DNA from 2 places in the Aminobacter sp. LjRoot7 genome. Region 1 is predicted to be linked to the other one. Evidence: predicted binding sites of a transcription regulator. Region 1 holds the regulator's gene; the other holds the start of a gene.
The links. The regulator LexA, encoded in region 1, represses DNA repair genes until DNA is damaged. The targets are predictions, from matches to a motif close to TGTTCNNNNTGTGTTCNG.

Region 1 (10,023 bases):
AACCGTGGCCTTTCCTCGTTGACGGGCGCCGCCGACGTCTTGACCGCACTTGGCGTCAACATAGACCTCACGCCCGAGGCTATCGGCCGCTGCATCCATGACGCCGGCGTCGGCTTCATGTTCGCGCCGGCGCACCACCCGGCGATGAAGCATGTCGGCGCGACCCGCGTCGAACTTGGCACCCGCACCATCTTCAACCTGCTCGGACCGCTCTCCAATCCCGCCGGCGTCAACCGCCAGCTGGTTGGCGTGTTTTCGCCCGAATGGGTGCAGCCGGTGGCCGAGACGCTGAAGGAACTCGGGGCCCAGCACGTCTGGGTCGTCCATGGCGACGGTTATGATGAGATCACCACCACGGGTGAGACCCATGTCGCGGCCCTTAAGGACGGCGTCATCAGCACGTTTACGCTCACGCCCGAACAGGTCGGCCTCAGCAAGCACACGCGCGAAGAACTGCGTGGCGGCGATTCCGCATACAATGCGGTTGCCCTGCGCGGCGTTCTCGAAGGTGCCAAGGGTGCCTATCGCGACACGGTGCTGATGAATGCCGGCGCGGGCCTGGTGGTTGCCGGCAAGGCAGCGACGATCGGCGAAGGCGTGCCGCTGGCCGCCGAGGCGATCGACAGCGGCCGCGCCAAGGCTGTGCTCGACCGCCTGGTCGCCGTTTCGAACGGATAAAGACATGGCCGATATCCTGCGCCGCATCGAAGCCTACAAGCGCGACGAGATCGCAGCAGCAAAGGCGTTGCTGCCACTCGCCGAGCTCAAGGCGCGCGCCCGCGACGTCACGAAGCCACGCGGTTTCCTCGCAGCCCTCGAAACCAGGCGTCATGATGGCCGCTTCGGCCTGATCGCCGAGATCAAGAAGGCGAGCCCGTCCAAGGGCCTTATCCGCCCCGATTTCGATCCGCCGGCACTTGCCAGGGCCTATGCCGATGGCGGCGCTGCCTGTCTTTCGGTGCTGACCGACACGCCGTCGTTCCAGGGTGCACCCGAATTCCTGACCGCCGCGCGCGACGCTTGCGACTTGCCGGCGCTACGCAAGGATTTCATGTTCGAACCCTACCAGGTGCACGAAGCCCGTGCCTGGGGCGCGGACGCAATCCTGATCATCATGGCGAGCCTCAGCGACGACGATGCCAAGCGGCTCGAGGATGAGGCGTTCGAACTCGGCATGGACGTGCTTGTCGAGGTCCATGACGAGGAAGAGACGGAGCGCGCGCTGAAGCTTCAGTCGCGCCTGCTCGGCATCAACAACCGCAATTTGCGCACCTTCGAGGTCAGTCTCGACACGTCGGAGCGCCTGGCGCCGATGGTGCCGGCCGACCGGCTGTTGGTCGGCGAAAGCGGTATCTTCACCCATGCCGACTGCCAGCGCCTGCAGAAATCCGGCATCTCCAGTTTCCTCGTCGGCGAAAGCCTGATGCGGCAGGCCGACGTGACATCGGCGACGCGCGCGCTGCTCGATGGCGCAGCCCTGGCAAGCGCCTGACATGGCAACCACCCTCACCCATATCGGCGCCACCGGTGAGGCCAACATGGTCGATGTCGGCGACAAGGCCGAGACGACACGCACGGCGATCGCCGAAGGCCATGTCATCATGCGTCCGGAAACGCTGGCGCTGATCCTGTCAGGCAACGCCAAGAAGGGTGACGTGCTCGGCACCGCCCGCATCGCCGGCATCATGGCAGCCAAGCGCACGCATGAGCTCGTGCCGCTCTGCCATCCGATCCTTTTGACCAAGGTTTCAGTCGAGATCGAGCCTGACGAGGCCCTGCCCGGTCTGCGCGTGACGGCACTTGCCCGCGTGACCGGCAAGACCGGCGTCGAAATGGAGGCGCTGACCGCAGCCTCGGTCGCCTGTCTCACCATCTACGACATGGCCAAGGCCGCCGACCGCGGCATGGTGATCTCCGGCATCCGGCTGGTCGAGAAGACCGGCGGCAAGTCTGGCGACTACAAGGCGGCGGAATAGATGGCCCTGCTGCCCGTCGCCGACGCCCTGGCGCGCCTGCTCGACGGCGCCGAACCGCGCGGCACGGAAACTGTCGGCCTCGCCCAGGCATCAGCGCGGGTGCTGTCGGCACCGCTGCATGCGCTCCGCACCCAGCCACCCTTTGATGCCTCCGCCATGGACGGCTACGCCGTGCGCGCCGCCGACATCGCCTCGCTGCCGGCGCAACTCAGGGTCATTGGCCAGGCACCCGCCGGCAAGCAGTTCACTGGTACCGTCGGTCCAGGCGAGTGCGTCCGCATCTTCACTGGTGCACCGGTGCCTCAAGGCACTGATACCGTCGTCATTCAGGAAAACGTTCGCGATCTCGGCAATGGCGAGATCGAGGTGGTCGAGCCGACGCTTGCCGGCCGTAACATCCGCGCCAGGGGTCTCGACTTCAAGCAGGGCGACCTCATTCTCGATGCCGGGCGCGTGCTCGACCCGGCAGCGCTCTCGCTGATCGCGGCTGCCAATCATCCCAGCGTCAACGTGGTGCGCGCGCCTCTGGTCGCCATCATCGCCACCGGCGACGAACTGTTGCCGCCTGGCAGCAATCCCGGACCCGACCAGATCATTGCCTCCAACGCCTATGGCGTCGCGGCCATCGTCCAGTCTGTCGGCGCGCGCGTGCTCGATCTCGGCATCGCCGCCGACCGCACCGATGCCATCGCCGCATTGGTGGCGAAGGCGCTCGCAGCGGACGCCGACGTGATCGTCACGCTGGGCGGCGCATCGGTCGGTGACCATGATCTCGTCCATCGTGTGCTGACCGAACTCGGCATGGACCTCAACTTCTGGAAAATCGCCATGCGCCCGGGCAAGCCGCTGATGTTCGGTCGGCTCGGCGCCAGCCGCTGTGTCGGCCTGCCAGGCAATCCGGTCGCCAGCCTGATCTGCTCGCAGATCTTCCTGAAGCCCCTGGTGGCGAAGCTCGGTGGACGTTCCTATTCGCCCGACATGCGCACGGGCGTTCTCGACAGGGCGATGGCGGCCAATGACCTGCGCCAGGACTTCGTCCGCGCGATCGCGAGCGAAACTGCCGACGGGCTCATCGTCACGCCATACCTGATCCAGGACTCTTCGATGCTGCGTACGCTGGCCGACGCCAACTGCGCCATCGTGCGCGCCCCCTTCGCTCCAGCTGTTGAAGCCGGCAGTGCCTGCCAGGTGATGATGCTGCGCTGAACCAGCGACCTCTACCCTTCACGAAATATCAACAGTTGCGGAACACAACTGGAACATATAGTGTTTGTTCTGGGTTTGTTTTTCTTCTGATTCCTCGGGGGTGGCGATGCTGACGCGCAAACAACACGAGCTTTTGCTATTCATCCACGAGCGGCTGAAGGAGGCAGGCATTCCGCCCTCCTTCGACGAGATGAAGGAAGCGCTCGACCTCGCCTCCAAGTCCGGCATCCATCGCTTGATCACGGCGCTTGAAGAACGTGGCTTCATCAGGCGCCTGCCCAACAGGGCGCGTGCGCTCGAAGTGCTGCGCCTGCCCGACTCGATCGCACCTGGGCTCAACGCGGCGAAGAAGTTTTCGCCCAGCGTCATCGAGGGCAGCCTCGGCCGCAAGCCTGAACCCTCGCGCTCCATGTCGGCGGGCAATGACGACGACGCTGGCTCGGCCATTACCATCCCTGTGATGGGACGCATCGCCGCCGGTGTGCCGATCGACGCCATCCAGCACAAGACGCATTCGATTGCGGTGCCGCCAGACATGATCATGGGCGGTGAGCACTACGCGCTCGAGGTCAAAGGCGACTCGATGATCGAGGCCGGCATCTTCGACGGCGACACTGTCGTCATCCGCAGTTCGACCACGGCCAATCCCGGCGAGATCATCGTGGCACTCGTCGACGACGAAGAGGCAACGCTCAAGCGTTTCCGGCGCAAGGGTGCCTCGATCGCGCTTGAAGCCGCCAATCCGGCCTATGAAACCCGCATCTTCGGACCCGACAGGGTCAAGGTGCAGGGCAAGCTTGTCGGACTGATCCGCCGCTACTGAATTTCTCTGCGACAGCAGGCTGAAACGGCGCGGTCTTATGAACAGGACCGTGTAGCGGAGGTCGTCAAGCCCCGCAGATTGTCGAGCAGACCATATGTGGTGCCCCGAGGCGGAACAGGCTTTGCGACATGGGATATGGGAGGGCTCTTGGCCCGATCATTCTCTCACTGCCATCTGGCAATCTGAAGCCTGACTGATCTGCACTAGCTATCGTGCAGTTCCCGGCGACTCCGATGCGGCGGCTATTGGCGTCTTCGGACGCACCGTGGCTGCCGCAGTCGATGACTTCGGGTGCGACGTGGTTGCCTCGGCAGGTACCTTTGGGCGCCTCTCGGCCCGTTTGTAGGGCGGCAGGCCCCTCGCCTCGCGTGAGAACTGGCGCTGGGCGTGCCACGGGCGATACTGTTCCGCCACGGCGTGGCGTATCTCGACCGTCCGATCTCCGCTTTCTGTCTCAGGCGTAATGAATATCGACGCACTGCCAAGACGCGCCAGCTCGCGCTTGCTGAGTACGGTTGGCGCCACGCCTGGGCAGACGTCGCTTGCCGTGGCATCGTCGACCACGATGAGGTCTGCGCTTGCACAGGCACGCGCAGCGACAGCAGTATTCGCCGCATGCACGATCCGTGCACCTCCTGGTTGCTGAACCGTGCACAGCCCCTTGCCGCAGACGAAGGCATCCGCACCGGATGCATTTGCTTCGCCAGACGCTTGTTTGCCGGCTTCCGTACCGGAGATTCTTGCTTCTCCTGTTTCTTGCTTGCCGACTTCCGGACCAGGAGTATTTGCTTCGCCAGTTGGCTCGGAGCCGGTCTCGCTGGGCGAACTGCCCGCGCCGTCAACAGCAGTCGTCGTAGAACGCTCTGGCGCAACGAGTGTCTCCGACACCAGCGCGCGCTGCCAGTTGTCGACTGTGAACTGGTTTGGCCTGGCACGATTGACGGCAAGCTTGCCGTCGCCAACCGGCACGCCGACGAGACGGCCATCTTCCGAGACGAGAACGTCGGGCGTTTCCGTTTCCACGACCGTCATCAGTCCAAGGGCCGCGAAAGGCACTGCTGCGGCGCGCAGCCAGGTCGTCGCCGTCGACGCGATGACGAGTGCTGCGGTGAGCAACAGCACAGCGTGCGGCGAGACAAGCCCGACCGCATCAACTGGCGAGCGCTCGGAGAACCAGGTGGCGACACCAATCATCGCGTTCAGGCCAACGCCCATCGTGTCGAGGAAAATGCCGTCGAGGGCGAGTGGCATGAAGATGCCAGCCATGACGGCAAAAGGCATGACCAGGACCGACACCAGCGGCATGACCGCCAGATTGGCGAACAGGCTGAGCGGCGACACCCGTTGAAAATGCCAGGCGCCGAAGACGCTGGTCGCAAGCCCCGCAATCAGCGAGGTGGCGACGAGGCCGACCGCGACCGTGGCAAGCCAGCGCCAGATCTTCGATGGCAGCGACCTCTGCCCAACCGGCAACGCCTGCTCTTCCCGTCTGTCCGACCACCAGGCATAGGCACCGACAAGGGCAGCGGTGGCGGCGAACGACATCTGGAAGCTCGGTCCGACAACCTCATGCGGCGAGATCAGGATAACCACGACGGCCGAGATCGCCAGATTGCGCATTGTCAGCGCCGCGCGGTCGAACAGCACTGCCGTCAGCATCACCGCCAGCATGATGAAGCTGCGCTGCGCCGCGACTTCGGCGCCTGAGATAAACAGATAACCGCCGGTGGCGAGCAACGCCGCACCTGCGGCGTATTTCTTCACCGGCCGACGCGAGGTGAAGGCGGGAACGGTAGCGAAGGACAGCCGCATCAAAAGCATGACGGTGCCCGCGACCATGGCCATATGCAGGCCCGAGATCGAGATGATGTGATAGAGGCCGGTACGCCGCAGCGCCTCGTTGACGTCCTCGGGAATGCCGCCGCGCACGCCGACGACCAATGCGGCCGCGATTTCGCCCTCCGGCCCGCCAATGCGGTCGCGGATACGCTGGGCTATTTTTCCCCGGGCGTTTTCTATCGCAGCAGAAGCGCGATCACTGGCCGAGAATGGCTGCGTGGTTTCAGCGAGTTCCGGCCCCTTCATGAAAAAGCCGCTGGCCCCGATGCCGTCAAAATAGCTTTCGAAGGAAAAGTCGTAGCTGCCCGGACGCACCGGCCCGGATGGCGGCATCAGCCTGACATAGCCCGTCACCACAGACCATGCGATGACACCTTGGGGAAGCTTGCGCGCGGTGAGCCGCACCAGCTCGGGGGCATAACGCAACACCGGGCGCGCGGTCGAAAGGACGTCGAGTGTGAGCCGCACCCTGCCGTTGTCCAGATTGTCGATCCCAACGACGCGACCGGTGATGGCCGTCGAGATTTCGGCGCCTAGCATCTTCGTCGCCACGCGCTCCGTCTCAAACTTTGCAACCGCCATGCCGAGCATGCAGGCAGCGACAGCGGCGAGTGCATGGTGGAGAAGCCGTTGTCCGCGTGTGGCGAAAGCGAGCATGGCCGGAACCGCAGACATCACAGCAAGTGGCGCTAGGTCCGGCTCACTTGGAAGCGCAAAATACGCCAGGGCTCCGGCTGCCAGAAAAACCGGAAGAAGCAGGAATGCGGCACCACGGTCGAGTTCCGTTTCGATCGCAGCCAGGGCAGATCGTCCAGTGATCCGATGGCCGGACAGCAATTGCGATCCTCGTCGCAGCAAGGACAGGTTCCGTGACTGTGACGGCGATGCGCCGGCGGCAAAGGCAGAGTCGGGTTCGGGTGCCGCAGGCTGCGTCCAGACAACGGCAGGCGCGGCTGGAACGGTCAGCAAGTCGCGCTCGCTGGCCTCGACCACCGGATTGTGACCGGCTTGCCCCTCCCGCACGCGGTCGCCCATCGGGCCTGCCCCTTGCGCCCCAGACCTTCTATGCTACATCAACCGCACACAAACGCCATGCGCCGCCGGCTTTCGGCCAAGCGCCCTGCCTCCCTTGGAAATCGCCATGCCTGTCGTCACCCGCTTCGCCCCCTCGCCCACCGGCTATCTGCACATTGGTGGCGCACGTACCGCTCTCTTCAACTGGCTCTATTCCCGCCACACCGGCGGCACCATGCTGTTGCGCATCGAGGACACTGACCGCGAGCGCTCGACCGACGCCGCAACGGCCGCGATCCTCGAGGGCCTCACCTGGCTCGGCCTGACCTGGGAGGGTGAGCCGATCTCGCAGTTCGAGCGTGCGCCGCGCCATCGCGAGGTGGCCGAGGAGCTCGTGCGCATGGGCAAGGCCTATTATTGCTACGCCTCGCAGGAAGAGCTGACCGAGATGCGCGAGAAGGCCCGCGCCGAGGGCAAGCCGCCGCGTTATGACGGCCGTTGGCGCGACCGCGACCCGTCCGAGGCGCCGGCTGGCGTCAAGCCGGTCATCCGCATCAAGGCGCCGCAGGAAGGTGAGACGCTGGTGCTCGACCGCGTGCAGGGCGACGTACGCTTTCCCAACAAGGATCTCGACGATTTCATCATCCTGCGCTCGGACGGCGTGCCGACCTACATGCATGCCGTGGTCGTCGACGACCACGACATGGGCGTCACCCACATCATCCGCGGCGACGACCACCTGACCAACGCCGCGCGACAGACAGTGATCTACAACGCCATGGGCTGGGACGTGCCTGTGATGGCGCATATCCCGCTGATCCACGGCGCGGACGGCGCAAAACTGTCCAAGCGCCATGGCGCACTCGGCGTCGATGCCTATCGCGCCATGGGCTATCTGCCCGAGGCGCTGCTCAACTATCTCGCCCGCCTCGGCTGGAGCCATGGCGACGACGAGGTGATGAGCATCGAAAACATGATCAGCTGGTTCGAGATCGAGGACGTCAACAAGGGTGCGGCGCGCTTCGACTTTGCCAAGCTCGAGGCCCTGAATGGCGTCCACATGCGCCAGATGGACGACAAGAATCTGTTCGACATATTCGTCGCCACCTTGCCCTATCTGCCCGGTGGCGATGCCATCCTCGGCGGACTGGACGAGACGCGCAAGGCACAGCTGCTTGCCGCCATGCCAGGCCTCAAGGAGCGTGCCAAGACACTGATCGAACTGGCCGACGGCGCGGGCTTCCTGTTTGCCCAGCGCCCGCTGCCGCTCGACGAGAAGGCTGCCGGCCTACTCGCCGGCCCGGCCAAGGACATACTGAGGGGCGCGCACGCAGCGCTCGCAACGGTTGCCGCCGGCGACTGGACGGCAGCCAATGCAGAAGCCGCGATCCGCGAGTTTGCCGGCCGCGAAAACCTGAAATTGGGTGGCGTGGCGCAGCCCTTGCGGGCCGCCCTGACGGGCAAGAGCACCTCTCCCGGCGTGTTCGACGTGCTCGCCGTTCTAGGGCGCGACGAAAGTCTAGCCCGCATTTTTGATCAAATCGATTAGGTCAGCAGTGCTTTCCTAGTTTTGCATTGAAATGAGGCTATTGCGGTGCAACATTGCGGCAACAGGTCAATTTGAAAGCAGCGGGAAAGCTGGGAAGCGAGTTCAAGCGTTCCGGGCCTAATGGGTTGCCTTGTTATGACGATTGCGCCGCGCAAGGCGGCAACTCAGCACTAAGGAGTATGCGATGACTGATTCGACCGCCAAACTGGAGTTCCGCGGCCAGACCCACGAGTTCAAGGTCCGCGGCGGAACGGTCGGACCGGATGTGATCGACATCGCATCGCTCTACGCCACGACGGGCGCCTTCACCTACGACCCGGGCTTCACCTCCACCGCAAGCTGCGAATCGGAAATCACCTTCATCGACGGCGACGCCGGCGTGCTGCTGCACCGCGGCTACCCGATCGACCAGCTAGCCGAGCACGGCGACTTCCTCGAGGTCTGCTACCTCTTGCTCTACGGCGAACTGCCAACCAAGGCGCAGAAGGACGACTTTGACTACCGCATCACGCGCCACACCATGGTGCACGAGCAGATGTCGCGCTTCTTCACCGGCTTCCGCCGCGACGCGCACCCGATGGCGGTGATGTGCGGCGTGGTTGGCGCGCTGTCGGCCTTCTATCACGACTCGACCGACATCTCCGATCCGCACCAGCGCATGGTCGCCTCGATCCGCCTGATCGCCAAGATGCCGACGATCGCTGCGATGGCCTACAAGTACCACATCGGCCAGCCGTTCATTTACCCCAAGAACGAGCTGAACTTCGCGGCCAACTTCCTGCACATGTGCTTTGCCGTGCCGTGCGAGGAATACAAGGTCAATCCAGTGCTGGCGCGCGCGATGGAGCGCATCTTCATCCTGCACGCCGACCACGAGCAGAACGCCTCGACCTCGACCGTGCGTCTCGCCGGCTCGTCGGGCGCCAATCCGTTTGCCTGCATCGCCGCCGGCATCGCCTGCCTGTGGGGCCCGGCACATGGCGGCGCCAATGAAGCGGCACTCAACATGCTGTCCGAGATCGGCCACGTTGACCGCATTCCGGAATTCGTCGCCCGCGCCAAGGACAAGAATGATCCGTTCCGCCTGATGGGCTTTGGCCACCGCGTCTACAAGAACTACGATCCGCGCGCCAAGATCATGCAGAAGACCACGCATGAGGTTCTGGGCGAGCTCGGCATCAAGGACGATCCGATGCTCGACGTCGCGATGGAGCTTGAGCGCATCGCGCTGACCGACGAGTATTTCATCGAAAAGAAGCTCTACCCGAACATCGACTTCTACTCCGGCATCACGCTGAAGGCGCTGGGCTTCCCCACCACCATGTTCACCGTGCTGTTCGCGCTCGCCCGCACCGTCGGCTGGATCGCCCAGTGGAAGGAAATGATCGAGGATCCGCGCCAGAAGATCGGCCGTCCGCGCCAGCTCTACACCGGCGCCACCGAGCGCGACTACGTGCCAATCGCCAAGCGTTAAGCCTTGCAGCGCCGCGTCCATTCGGGCACGCGGCGCTGTACAGCCTGAGGCTGCAGCCGACTTGAAAAACACCCGCCAGGCCATTGCCTTGGCGGGTGTTTTTCATTTCACGATGTGTTTGAGAACCGCTTCGGCTGCAATC
Region 2 (7,328 bases), on a different contig from region 1:
GCGCGACCAGAACTTCAAGCTTTCATCAGACGATGGCGCGCAGTGGATCCTCAAGATCGTCAATGCCAGCGAGCCTGCCAGCGAAAGCGCATTCCAGGTCGCCTTGCTCGATCATCTCGCGCGCTCGGGCGTCGCCGCACCTCGCCTCAAGGTATCGGCAGATGGCGCGGCCTTGGCGGAAGCCACCAGTGCCACAGGCGAGCGCCATGCGCTCCGCTTGGTGTCCTGGCTGCCCGGCCTGCCGCTGGCCGAAGCAGCGCGAACCCCGAAGCTGCTTGAAAATCTCGGCCGCGCGCTCGGCCGGCTCGACGGCGCACTGCAGGGCTTCATCCACCCCGGCGCGATCAGGAGCTTCGATTGGGACATCCGCCAGGCCGGTGCCGCGCGCCAGCGACTGCACCATGTGCCCGATGTCACGGACCGCGCGCTTTTGCGCAGCCTGCTCGATCATTTCGACGCTGCCGTGGCGCCCCGTTTGGCCGGCCTGCGCGCGCAGGTCATCCACAACGACGCCAATGACTGGAATGTGCTCGTCGACCAGGACGACCACGACCGGGTTGCCGGCATCATCGATTTCGGCGACGCGCTCTATTCGCCTTTGATCGCCGAAGTGGCGGTCGCCTGCGCCTATTCGATCCTCGATGTCGAGGACCCGATCGGTGCCGCAGCGACGCTCGCCGCCGGTTTCCACGCCGAATACCCGCTGCGCGAGGAAGAGCTCGACGTCTTGTTCGACCTCATCGCCATGCGCCTGGTCATCTCGGTCACGCTGTCGGCGCAGCGTAAGGAAAAGACCGGCGACAATCCTTACCTCGCCATCTCGGAGGCGCCGGCATGGCGGCTGCTGCGCCGCCTCGGCGCGATGAACCGCCGTTTCGCCACCGCCATCCTGCGCCACGCCTGCGGTTTCGACGCGGTATCAGGCGCCCGAGCCGTTGCCACCTGGATCGAGGCCAACAGGAAGAGCTTCGCGCCGGTCCTCGATCGCCACCCGGCAACCCAGGTCAAGGCGCTGGTGCCCTATGGCGATCCGGCCCATCCGATGACAACCACCTCCGCCAGCCGGGAGCCCAACAAGGCCACCGCCTGGTGGGATGCTTGGTGCGCCGAGCACGGCGTCGAGCTTGGCATTGGCCCTTGGGGCGAGGCGCGCACGGTCTATACCTCCGACATCTTCTGGTCGCGTTTCGTCGAGGGTGCCCGCCGGGTCCATCATCTCGGCCTCGACCTGTTCTTGCCGGCAGGAACGAAGGTCTACACGCCGCTCGCCGCCAGGGTCAAAAGCGTCGAGATCGAGGAAGACCCGCTCGGTTATGGCTGCCTCATCGCGCTCGAACATGCGCCTGACGGCTGCCCGCCCTTCGTGACGCTATGGGGCCACATGGCGCATGAGGCGATGGCCCGGCTGAAGCCGGGCGAGATGCTCGAAGCCGGCGCGCTCGTCGGTGAAATGGGCGCGCCGGTCGAAAACGGCGGCTGGGCGCCGCACCTGCATTTCCAGATCTCGACCGACCCCGATCTCGCCGCCCGCGATATCCTCGGCGTCGGCGAGGCGCGGTATCTCGACGTCTGGGCCGAGCTGTTCCCGGACGCCGCAACGCTTGCCGGCATCCCACCCGAGACCTTCCACCAGACCGGCCGCACCCGCCCCGAGATCGTCGCCGCGCGGAAAGCCTCGCTGCTGCCCAACCTGTCGATCTCTTATTCCGAGCCGATCAAGTTCGTGCGCGGTGAGGGCGCCTGGCTGATCGACGATCGCGGCCGCGCCTATCTCGACTGCTTCAACAATGTCTGCCACCTCGGTCATGCTCATCCCGACGTCGTCGAGGCCATTGCCACCCAAGCAGCAAAACTCAACACCAACACGCGCTATTTGCACGACGCCATCGTCACCTATGCCGAGCGGCTGACCGCGACCTTGCCCGAGGGCTTGTCGGTCGCCTCCTTCGCCTGCTCCGGCAGCGAGGCCAATTCGCTCGCTCTGCGCATGTCGCGCACCTTGACCGGCAGCAACGACGCGCTGGTGCTCGACTGGGCCTATCACGGCACCACCCAGGAGCTGATCGACCTCAGCCCCTACAAATACAAGCGCAAGGGCGGCAAGGGCCGGCCGGCCCATGTCTTCGAGGCGACCATCCCCGACAGCTACCGCGCGCCTGCGGACTGGCCGGTCGAAGAGCACGCCAAACGTTTTGCGGCAAGCATCGCCGAGCAGATCGAGACGATGCGCAAGCAGGGCCGCGGGCCGGCCTTCTTCATCGCCGAATCCATCCCCAGCGTCGCTGGCCAGGTTTTTCTCCCCGAGGGTTACCTGAAAGAAGTCTACGCCATGGTCCGCGCCGCCGGCGGCTTCTGCATCGCCGACGAGGTGCAGGTCGGCTTCGGCCGTGTCGGCAGCCACTGGTGGGCTTTCGAGACGCAAGGGGTGGTTCCCGACATCGTCACCATGGGCAAGCCAATCGGCAACGGTCACCCGATGTCGGCGCTGGTCACCTCGCGCGAGATCGCCGACCGCTTCAACAACGGCATGGAGTATTTCAACACCTTCGGCGGCAACCCGGTGTCCTGTGCGGCAGGCCTCGCCGTGCTCGACGTCATCGAGCGCGACCGTTTGCGCGACAACGCTGCTGACGTCGGCGCCTATCTCGTCGAGCGCTTCAGGGAGATGCAGCAGCGCTACGAGGTCATCGGCGACGTCAGGGGGCAAGGCCTGTTCCTCGGCATCGAGCTGGTCACCGACCGCAGGACCAAGGCGCCGGCAACCGCCTTTGCCCGCAAGGTCAATGACGGCGCGCGCGCCCGCGGCGTGCTGATCGGAACCGAAGGCCCGCATGACAACGTGCTCAAGATGCGCCCGCCGATGATCTTCAGCCGTGCCAATGCCGACCATCTTGTAGGTGTGCTCGAGGAGGCGTTCGCCGCGGTATTGGCCGAAGGCGCGTAGCTCAAGGCCCGCGCGACGCTCTCGCGCGGAGGGAATTAACGACAGGGGAATTCACCAACTTCCGGCGCCATCGCGCCGGCGGCAAGCAGAGGCTTTGCCTCGAAAACCAGAGGGAGGAATACATGAGGACAATTTTTGCAACGGCACTTCTGCTCGGCTCGGCCGCTATGGCCATGCCGGCGTCCGCCGACACCTTCGACATCGTCAAGCAGCGTGACAAGCTCACTTGCGGCGTCAGCCAGGGCGTTGCCGGCTTCTCGGCGCCCGACGATGCCGGCAAGTGGTCCGGTTTCGACATCGACTTCTGCCGCGCCGTGGCCGCAGCCGTGCTCGGCGATCCGGAGAAGGTCAGCTACGTGCCGCTGTCGACCAAGGAGCGCTTCACCGCGCTGCAGTCTGGCAGTGTCGACGTGCTGTCGCGCCAGACCACCTGGACGCTGTCGCGCGATTCCAGCCTCGGCATCCGCTTCGTCGGCACTGCCTATTATGACGGCCAGGGCTTCATGATCCGCAAGGCCCTGGGTGTCGACAGCGCGCTCAAGCTCGACGGCGCCACCGTCTGCACCGAGCAGGGCACCACCACCGAGCAGAACGTCGCCGACTACTTCTCCGCGCACAAGATGAAGTACGAGCCCGTCGTCATCGATTCCGCCGACGGCATCATCAAGGCCTTCGACACCGGGCGCTGCGACGTCTACACCACCGATGCCTCCGCACTTTATGCCCAGCGCCTGAAGCTCACCGATCCGGCGGCTTATGTCGTCCTGCCCGAGATCATCTCCAAGGAGCCGCTCGGACCCGCCGTCCGCCAGGGCGACGACAAGTGGTTCAACATCGTCCGCTGGACGTTGTTCGCGCTGCTCGAGGCCGAGGAGCTCGGCATCACCAAGGACAACGCCGAAGCCGGCCTGACCTCGGAAAACCCCGCCATCAAGCGTTTCCTCGGCGCCGAGGGCGACAGCGGCCAGCAGCTCGGCCTCGATCCGCGCTGGAGCTACAACATCGTCTCCAAGGTCGGCAATTTCGGCGAGATCTTCGAGCGCAACCTCGGCCAGTCGAGCGACCTCAAGATCGACCGCGGTATCAATGCGCTGTGGAACGCCGGCGGCCTGATGTACGCCCCGCCGGTGCGCTAAGGCTCTGCTACTCGGGGTCGCGCGTAGGCGCGGCCCCGACTATGCTGCACCGCAAGATTCCCGACACATCCTGTCGGGCCGCAGCATAAGGTGTTTTGATGAGCATAGCCGATCGCGTCCGCGTCAAGGATGTCAAAGTCCTCTCCGACGACTGGTACTTGCTGAAGAGGACGGTCTTCGAATACCGCCGCAACGACGGCGAATGGCAGGTCCAGAGCCGCGAAACCTACGATCGCGGCAATGGCGCCACCATCCTGCTCTACGATCCCGCGCGCCGCACGATCGTTCTCGTCAGGCAATTCCGCTATCCGGCTTTCGTCAGCGGCCACGATGATCTTCTCATCGAAACGCCCGCCGGCCTGCTCGACAACGCCAGCCCCGAAGAACGCATTCGCGCCGAAACAGAGGAGGAGACGGGCTTTCGCGTCCGCGACGTCCGCCGCGTCTTCGAAGCCTTCATGAGCCCCGGCGCCGTCACCGAGCGCATCTATTTCTTCGTCGGCCGCTACGAGCCCGGCGACCGCATTTCCGAAGGCGGCGGCCATGAAGGCGAGGGCGAGGACATCGAGGTTCTCGAAGTCGGCATCGACGAGGCGCTCGCCATGGTCGCCGACGGCCGCATCTGCGACGCCAAAACCATCATGCTGCTGCAATACGCAGCGCTGCACCTGTTGCGTTGAGCGGAGGCTGTCATTTCCGAAACGCACCGAGCACTTTCGACGGCGGCCGCATCGACTGCGCCGCCGAGATGGCGGACAAAGCGGTGATGGGTCCTGTGGGTCAATCCGCAGTCACGTGCGCCGCGCCGGGCACTCCAGACTGTCCCCGGTCGGCTGGCTGAAATCCGGGTTAGATCTTCTACCGACGGCGGAATTGTTCAGTCTTATCGGGCTAGGAAAATAAACTTAGAATGTTCCTCTTTTGTTCATTGAATGGAGGAGGGAATGTCGCGTCAACTGCAGTTCGACTTCGGAACAACCGTGCTTGGCTCACGCCCGCCTGCCCGATTGGCAAGGCAAGCACGGGTCGTGTCAGACGCACTCATGTTTCGCTTGTATCCCGGGCAACCCGGGCAGATAGCTGCGATCGCCGATACAACTCGCCGCGCCCATGGCCTCACGGGCAACGCCCGTGATCCGGGCCACCTGCACGTCTCGCTGATGGGGCTTCAAGATGGCAGGGCGATCTGCGATACCACGCTGCAGGACGTCCTGGCGGCTGCTGCCAAAGTCAGGGCGACGGCATTCGACCTCGTCTTCGACCGTATAGTCAGCTTCCGAAACGGAGCGCGGAAGCCGCTGGTTCTGCTATGCGGTGTGGGCGCCGATCTGGTGGTCGACCTCGAGCGTCGGATCGTCGGTGCGTTGAACGGAGAGGGGATTCGGGTTCGTCGCCGCGCCGGCTTCGTGCCCCATTGCACAGTGCTCTACGACAACAGGCTTGTACCGGAAACGCCTCTCGACCGGCCCATCATTGTCCGCGTCGAGGAGTTCCATCTGCTCCGCAGCCAGGACGGCCGACGACGAAGCATCGGCAGTTGGCCGCTGCCGGGCTGAACGCTCAGACCGGCAACGGCTGCCTTGCGTTGCGCCAGAATTCCTGCGGCTCTTCGAGCAGATGTGTCAGCCCGACACGCTCGAAGGCGAGCGCTGCCTGTTCGGCCGCGTCAGCCAGGATGTCGTTCGCGTCGAGATGGTCGGTCTTGCGGCCGCGCATCAGGACCTTGCCGTTGACGATGACCGTGTCGACGTCGGCGGCATTGGCGAAATGGGCGATGCGCGTCACCGGCATGACGGGCGGATAGAGATGCGGCTTGCGCATGTCGACCAGCACGATGTCGGCCTTCTTGCCTGTTTCCAGCGAGCCCAATTCCTTCTCCAGTCCAAGTGCCCTGGCGGCGTCGATCGTCGCCATCTCGATCGTCTTGCCGGGCGGCAGATAGGCCGGATCGCGGAAGTGGCGGCGGTGGTAGTGCATGCACTGCGCCATGTGGCGGAACATGTCGTAGCCGCGGTCGGGGGCTGCCGCGTCGGAGCCCAGGCAGACATTGATGCCGGCTTCGATCAGCTCCGGCACCGGGCAGCGGCCATAGACCGACATGATGGCGCTCGGATTGTGGATGATCGACGCGCCAGTCTCCTTGAGTGCGGCAAAATCATCCTCGGTGAGGTCGACGCTATGACCCAACAGCGCGAACTCACCGAGGACACCAAGATCGCGCGCCAGCGCGATCGACCCGTCGCGGTGGCCGTCCTGGGTGAACAGCACGCCCTTGCGACGGCGCAAATCCATGACCGCCTCGCCCATCTCGATGACCTGCCGGCGGGCATCGGCATCAGCCACCTGGGCGGCATAATAGACCGGCATGACCAGGCACACGCCGGTGCCGCGGCCGAGCACATCGTTCCAGCGGTCGATCAGGATTTCACTGACCTCGAGCTGGTGCTCGAAGCTGACGGTCACATCGCTTGCCTGCCCGGTCTCCGAAAACTGGCGATAGTTCCTGGGGAAGGGTGGCCGACCGGGGCCCACCGCCATGAAGGTGCGCAGCCCGGATTCGGCGGTCGCACCGCTATGCGCGTCGCCATAGGCCGGATCGTCGGTGCGGTAGATGTCGGCGCCGCCGCCGAGCAGCGTCATACCAGTGGTGATGCCGCCACGCAGGCGCTCGAGCTGGGTCATGCGTGCCTCGGCGCGCCAGAAGGCTGGCGTCGAGCCACGCGCGTAGATTTCCTCGCAGGCGTCGAACCAGCTGTCGAGGCCGGCACCCGCATTGCGCACCAGCCCGTGGCCGGCATGTGAATGGCTGTCGATCAAGCCGGGCATCGCCACCATACCGGTGCCGTCGATGATCTCCTTTGCACCAGCCGGCTCGGCGTCGTGTTCGGTGCCGATGGCGCTGATGCGGTCGCCGGTCACAGCGATCCAGGCGCGGTCGATCACCCGGCGTTGCGGGTCGACGGTGATCGCGGTTGCGTTGCGCACGAGGATGTCTGGCTGCGTCATCTCACTGCTTTCCAAAGTCGGCGGGCTTCAGGCATGGTCCCGAAAGTCCGAAGCGGACTTGCCGAAAACCACGCCCGGCGGGGCTAGAGCCCGAGAATGTCTTCCAGGTCGCGCACGAGCACGCGTTCGCTTTCGAGGTCGAGCTGGTTTTCGATATGGGCGAGGTGGTGGTGCATGACGGCGAGTGCGGCCTTGGCATCGCGCGCGGTGATGCTCTGCACAATCGCTGCATGCTCGTCGGG

Region 2: a site for LexA is predicted at 4,992-5,009, ahead of ACSQ3E_RS06435 (2'-5' RNA ligase family protein). Genes of this name have one in related genera too.

Annotation. Positions count from the first base shown of each region.
Region 1 covers NZ_CAXUPX020000003.1:265,219-275,241, reverse strand. The annotation lists gene trpD (anthranilate phosphoribosyltransferase) at 1-678, shown strand, start outside; gene trpC (indole-3-glycerol phosphate synthase TrpC) at 683-1,492, shown strand; gene moaC (cyclic pyranopterin monophosphate synthase MoaC) at 1,494-1,976, shown strand; gene ACSQ3E_RS10875 (molybdopterin molybdotransferase MoeA) at 1,977-3,182, shown strand; gene lexA (transcriptional repressor LexA) at 3,289-4,005, shown strand; gene ACSQ3E_RS10865 (ComEC/Rec2 family competence protein) at 4,213-6,519, opposite strand; gene gltX (glutamate--tRNA ligase) at 6,980-8,407, shown strand; gene gltA (citrate synthase) at 8,592-9,881, shown strand; gene lpxB (lipid-A-disaccharide synthase) at 9,984-10,023, opposite strand, start outside.
Region 2 covers NZ_CAXUPX020000002.1:150,788-158,115, forward strand. The annotation lists gene ACSQ3E_RS06420 (aminotransferase class III-fold pyridoxal phosphate-dependent enzyme) at 1-2,944, shown strand, start outside; gene ACSQ3E_RS06425 (amino acid ABC transporter substrate-binding protein) at 3,067-4,080, shown strand; gene ACSQ3E_RS06430 (NUDIX domain-containing protein) at 4,179-4,760, shown strand; gene ACSQ3E_RS06435 (2'-5' RNA ligase family protein) at 5,025-5,636, shown strand; gene ACSQ3E_RS06440 (amidohydrolase family protein) at 5,641-7,086, opposite strand; gene ACSQ3E_RS06445 (GntR family transcriptional regulator) at 7,170-7,328, opposite strand, start outside.